2 regions of the Paenibacillus sp. NPDC101420 genome follow, and region 1 is predicted to be linked to the other one. Evidence: riboswitches for the same ligand, from Rfam matches in the RefSeq annotation. Region 1 holds a riboswitch; the other holds the start of a gene.
The links. Region 1 has a riboswitch for cyclic di-GMP ahead of ACQKMP_RS10780 (thiamine pyrophosphate-binding protein). Riboswitches for the same ligand answer to the same signal wherever they lie in the genome.
Positions count from the first base shown of each region.

Region 2: it holds a riboswitch for cyclic di-GMP, as region 1 does, so the genes downstream of both, ACQKMP_RS04260 (DUF6612 family protein) here and ACQKMP_RS10780 (thiamine pyrophosphate-binding protein) in region 1, are expected to answer to the same signal.

Region 1 is NZ_JBNNSE010000002.1:445,252-448,436, reverse strand. It holds gene ACQKMP_RS10785 (methyl-accepting chemotaxis protein) at 1-1,149, shown strand, start outside; cyclic di-GMP riboswitch class I at 1,340-1,435, shown strand; gene ACQKMP_RS10780 (thiamine pyrophosphate-binding protein) at 1,554-3,185, shown strand, end outside.
Region 2 is NZ_JBNNSE010000001.1:918,482-921,666, forward strand. It holds gene ACQKMP_RS04255 (serine hydrolase domain-containing protein) at 1-122, opposite strand, end outside; gene ACQKMP_RS04260 (DUF6612 family protein) at 422-1,270, opposite strand; cyclic di-GMP riboswitch class I at 1,388-1,479, opposite strand; gene ACQKMP_RS04265 (Cof-type HAD-IIB family hydrolase) at 1,686-2,486, opposite strand; gene ACQKMP_RS04270 (pseudouridine synthase) at 2,518-3,185, opposite strand, start outside.

The DNA of each region.
Region 1 (3,185 bases):
TTAGGCAACATTATTTTGGGTATTGTTCTAATCGTAGTTCTTGCTGCTCTAACTTTCCCCGTGGCCCGCTTTATCGAGAGAACGCTTACATCTTCTTTTGATGACATCGCGAATGTATCTCATAGTATTTCAAAAGGGGATTTTACTAGTAGAGCCGATGAGAACGGGTCTATGGGGGACGTAAGTCGTTCCTTTAATACTATGATTGACAAGCTCAAGAAGATTTTGACAGAAGCATCACAAATCACTCGTCAAGTTATGGATGCAAGCCGTGGAATCGAAGATAAGAATCAGAATTTGAAAATTGTCATGGCACAGGTAGCCTCTTCGTCTAACGAGCTAGCTCTTGGTGCAAATGAAATATCTACGGATATCGCTGAAATGACAGAATCCATTAAAGATATTGAGAATAAAGTATCCAATTATACGAACTCAACGAAAGAAATGAACAGACGTTCAATACATACATTAGAACTAGTTGAACAAGGACGGCAGTCCGTTGATACTCAAGCTGAAGGCATGCGCAAAAACATCCAGGCTACTCAAAAAGTAGCTGATACTATCGAAGCCCTGTCTCATAATGCTCGCGGAATTACGATGATTACAAAAACCATCACAGAGATCGCTGAGCAGACCAACCTCTTATCGCTGAATGCCTCCATCGAAGCAGCACGCGCCGGGGAGCATGGTCGAGGATTTGCTGTAGTCGCACAGGAGGTTCGTAAACTTGCCGAAGAATCAACGGCTTCAACGAAGGAAGTCTTTGGCTTAGTTCGGAGCATCGAAACTGATATCAAACAAGCGATTGACAATATCGCTATCAACGAAGAAGTCGTACAGGTACAGAATGAGATGATCACTCAATCTGCTCATATCTTTGCTCAAATTGTGCAAAGTGTGCAGTATATTACCGAGCAAATCTCTTCCTTCTCTGCTGAAAGTGATCTGATGTTGGAAAGTGCCTTGAAAATCTCAAGTGCAATAGAGAATATCTCTGCAATCACACAGCAAACCGCTGCCGGCACCGAGGAAGTATCCGCCGCTATGAATGAACAAATTAATGCCCTGCAGTCCGTCGCTGAAGAAACTGAGAAAATGACACAGGCTGTGTTTAATCTACAGAAGACTATCCATATTTTCAAGTTTTAAGTCACTTGCAAATCATATAAACAAGACCAAAAACTCCTCCTAAGTTTTGACTTAGGGGGAGTTTTTTTATATCTATTATTTCATAGGTTGGACAAGACTTTCGTCAAAATTCGAGTTAATTTGCGAAAATATATTGACAAAGGTACTCTAGGAATATATTGTAAAGGAAAATTCTTCTTATAAATTTTAAAATTAATATTGGCAAAATCTTCGAAAGAGGATGACGCAAAACCATGGATCTACAGCCTCATTTTTAATCAGAGGCCATGACTGCCAGGTTGCAGAAAACCAAGACGACTGAACAATTGTTCAGTCTCTATGGCGATTTATGCCACCAACCTGTGCCCTAATTCAGAGCACAGGTTTTCTAATGTTTGATTTTAAAATAACAATCAACTTGTGAGGTGTATTTTTTGAAGACAGTCGCAGATTACATGTCGGAAGCACTACGGAACCTAGGAGTTACCCATTCCTTTGGTATTATTGGGAAATCCATTTGTCCTATTGTTCTTAAAATGGTAGATTACGGTATTGAATTTATTCCTGGGAGACATGAGTCCAGTTCCGGCTTCGAAGCAGCCGGGTATGCGCTTAAAACTGGAAAACTAGGTGTAGCTTTTGGTACTTCAGGTCCTGGTGGAACAAACCTATTAACTGCAGCAGCACATGCTAAGGCTAACAACCTACCTGTCCTATTTATTACTGGCCATCAATCTATTAAAGAGCTTGGAATTCCCCAATGTCAGGACTCTACTTCTTTTCTAGCTGATTTAGCTGATATGTTTAGACCTGCCACCTTATATAGCAAGCTTATTGAACGTGGAGATCACTTTAACACAATCTTTAATCATGCCATATCCATTGCTTTGAGCGGTAATCGTGGTCCAGTTCACCTTTGTATTCCCTTTGATGTACAAACGGAATTGCTAGAGGAATGTAATATTGTAATCCCTGAACGCGAATCACTGGTTAGCCATGCTAATATCGACCGTGTACTTGATGCTATAAATAGCTCTAAGAATCCAATAATTATCGCGGGTAAAGGCGTTAACCGCTCAGGAGCACATAGTGAGCTAATTCAATTAGCGGAAACATTTAATATTCCTGTAGTTACATCTCCAGGTGGTAAAGGGGCTATAGCTTGGGATCATCCACTCTATCACGGTCCAATTGGAGTAGGCGGTTGTACCCATGGGGATGACTTGCTGAATCAAAGTGATCTATTTATCGTTCTCGGGTCACGTTTAAGTGATATGACTATTTGTAATCTTAAAAGGGAAAATCATCCTGCAACATTAATTCAGTTTGATAGCGATCCGACTTTTGTCGGAAAAATATTGTTCTCTAAAACGATTCCAGTGACTGGAGATCTACGCGACAATCTAGTTTACTATCTCAATAATATTGACACGAACAACATCACAAAACGCGAAGCACCGACAAATTCCGATTATACCGAAGAGCCTCCGATTTTACCAAACCTTTCACTTGCATCGGTCTTGAGTACGATGAGTGATTTGATTCCTTATAACAGCACAGTCTTTGTTGATGATGGAAGTCACGGTTTCCATGCTGCGAAATGGTACAAGGTTAAGAAACCGGGCAGTTTTGTTTTCGATGCTTACTTTGCTTGTATGGGTAATTCCATCGGGATGGCGATTGGTGCAAAGGTTGCTGCTCCAGAAGAAACGATCTTCTGCATTACAGGAGACGGCTGCTTTATGATGCTAGGCGCAGAGATTAACGCTGCTGTCTGCAAGGATATTCCTGTCATATTCATTGTTGTGAATAATAAACAGCTAGATATGGCTCTAAAAGGTATGGAAAAAACTACAGGACGTATTGACGGAACTATCTACGAAGTCCCTATGGATGCTGTGAAATTCGCAGAATCACTAGGCGCTAAGGGTTACAAATGTGAGACAGCGGAGGAGTTCGAAACAGCCATCAAGGACGCTGTTGCCATCAACCGTGTTGCCGTCATTGAACTGCTAACAGACCGTGATGAGGTCCCTCCGACTGCTCACCGTACTTTG
Region 2 (3,185 bases), on a different contig from region 1:
TAAATATAGCCATCGGCTACTTTCTTATTACAGAGATCCTCATAAAAATGATTAAGTGCCTCTAATCGGTCCTCCCTGTAATTCACTTCGTTCAGCTTGCTAAGCTCTGTGGATGATAACATTATTCGCACTCCCCCTATCAATCATTAAAAAGAATAGCAATTCTCAAAAATGTAAATTTAACCTAACTTATAATACCTTTTCAATATAATAGTTACAACATGATATTTCATACACTATTAAATTAATTCAGATTATTAATCACATAAATAGCATGTACTAAAATCCTAATAATTGGTAGGTCAATTTTATATTTATTTATTTTTTACATATCTCACTTCCTGTTGGCTACTGTCATGAATGGAGCAAAAAGCGCTGTTCTACTGAACAGCGCTTTTTACTCCATATGAAAACGACCTTATTATTCTAGTTCGGCGGGCTTTACAATGGTTGTACCTTTGTTATTCTTGGAATACTTAGCTTCGATTTTCGTGTTGTATGTATCCTTTTCTCCATCACTTATCAGCACATAACTCAGATCGACTGTCAGTTTTTCCGTCTGCCAGGTCTTAGTATTGACGAATAATTTCCACGTTACGCTTTTGGGTTGAACTGTCTCACCATCCCAGAGGTTCTCCTGGTCATAGAGCTTGATTATTCCCTTAGCTGCTGTCGGATCGGTTACCGTGAATTGCAGGACTGTCTGAGCACCAGCAGTGCTGACTTTCATAGATTTTTTATATTTTTTTACCGAATCAAGCATGGAAACAGGATCGTATTGACCTTTGGAGTAAAAAGAATCCCACTCCATCTTCTCCAGTCCAATCCAATACTGCGCATCAGGATCGATTGGCTCACCGTCATCGTCGTAACCTTCATCTTCAGATTCATCGATCAGTTCACTTCCGTCTACAAGATAGTAAAACTCCTTGTCATTGGCATATAGACTGTACGTTGTTTCTAAAAGACTACTATCAACGGTGCCGGCTGCAGCAAAATTCGGCAGTCGATTAATATCCAGCTTCAGTGTGTTAGTGTTGCTGATACGTACCCCACCGCTCTGAATATCCTGTTTTTTGATCACATCTAAGTGAAAATTCTTTATTGCTTTAGAGGCTGCCGTTACTTTGCTAATCATTTGATCCGCGGTTACTGCTGTTGTGGTAGCGGCAGACACGACTTCAGGATTAGACATCCATCCGATCGTTCCGGACAGCAATAAAGCACCTACTGCCAAACTAGTGCCTATTGTTTTGAAAAAACTGTTCATGTACTTCCCCTTTCGGCCCCTTGCGATAATGTAACGCCGTATAGGTCGAAATAATAAAAGAGCTCAAAATTGACTACATATTCTTAGAGCTATCCTTTATGCTTCATAAGACATCCCTATGGCGGCCTGGCGATCATTTCCTTCTGTAGAAAGGCTTTAGACCCATGGCTTTGTGTCATCATCTTTCGATGATTTTACCTTTAACGCGGACAATCAATTAGTTTTAATTAGCTTACGGACGCATGTCCCACCGCTAATTTTATCATGGTTATAATTACCTGTAAACGACTTATCTTCCATTTCTATTTACCGTCGATTTACTCGTATCCTTATGTCAACGTAAAAAAAAGCATAAAACAGGACTCCAGTCCGCTTTATGCTTTGCATCTAAAATTATTTTACAGGATCAAAAAGATTAGGATAAACAATATTTAACCAGCGCATCACGCACACCATGCTCATTGTTCGAACCCGTAACAGCATTCGCTGCCGCTTTTACCTCTACAGGAGAATTATCCATCGCCACGCCCATCCCCGCATAGGTAAGCATAGAAATATCATTAAAATAATTACCGATTGAGAGGACTTCTTCTTGCGGAATTCCCAGCTTCACAGCGAGATTTCTTAATGCGTTTCCCTTAGAAGATTCGGGATGCATCAAATCAACGAAAAATTCACCACTCCGCAAAATATTGTACTCAGGAGCCCAAGTACGCCATTCACGTTCAGCTTCGTCAAGGATTTCTGGCTGTGTAAATACAGTAAACTTAACAACCGGTTCACGGAAATCTTCCCATGCGGGCAGCGTCGCTGGCACAATACGGAAGTGCTCATACATATAATTAGCTTCTTTAGTCAGATTCTCTACATTATCAACATACATATCAAAAGCAGTATTCACATCATAATGAATATTGTGCTTACGGCAATAGTCAATATAGGGGTCAAGACCACGTGCATCCATACCATATTGGTGCAGCACTTCTCGATCTTCCACTCGTACCGTCGCTGCTCCATTGTGACCAAGCACGTAACCAGTCAGCCCCATTTCCTCCATGAAAGGAATCGAGTTCTGTGGACTGCGTCCCGTACACAATACGATTTGACCGCCAAGACGTGTAACCTCAGCAATAGCTTCCTTATTCTCAGAGCTTAAGTGGTGATCATCATTTAATAGCGTACCGTCCACATCTAGTGCAATCAGTTTGTATCTCATACTCCACCATCCTTGTCTTTCTTTTTCTATATTATCCTTGAGATGATTCTGCGCCTAAGAGTGCCAGTTCCTCTAACGTCAGTTCCCGACAAGCTCCAAGCGGCAGACTTTCATCCAGCTTCAATTCTCCCATAGATACACGTTTCAGAAAAGTGACTTTTTTGCCTACCGCCTGAAACATACGCTTCACCTGATGAAATTTCCCCTCAGTGATGATAAGTGAAATATGGGAAATCACTTTGCTGCCGCGCTCTCTTCCAAGAATGGTTAAGTGTGCAGGTAAAGTAACGTAGCCATCTTCCAGCTCCACCCCTGCTGCAAAAGCCGCGACATCATCCGCGTCTACATCGCCCTCGATGGTTGCCTCGTACGTTTTCGGGACATGCTTACGTGGCGACAGCAATTCATGGGCAAGCTTCCCATCATTAGTGATCAGCAGCAGTCCCACAGTATCCTTATCTAGCCTTCCTACAGGAAACGGTTCAAACTGTGCATACTCGTGCTTTAAAAGATCCAAAACCGTCCGATCCCGCTTGTCCTCCGTAGCTGACAGGACACCCGGGGGTTTGTTCATCATAAGATATATGAATTCACGGTAGGTAACAACTTCTCCCCCTACCTCTATTTTATCGGCATAAGGATCCACATGGAACCCACTATCTTTTACCACGGTCCCGTTCACCAATATTAAGCCTTGTT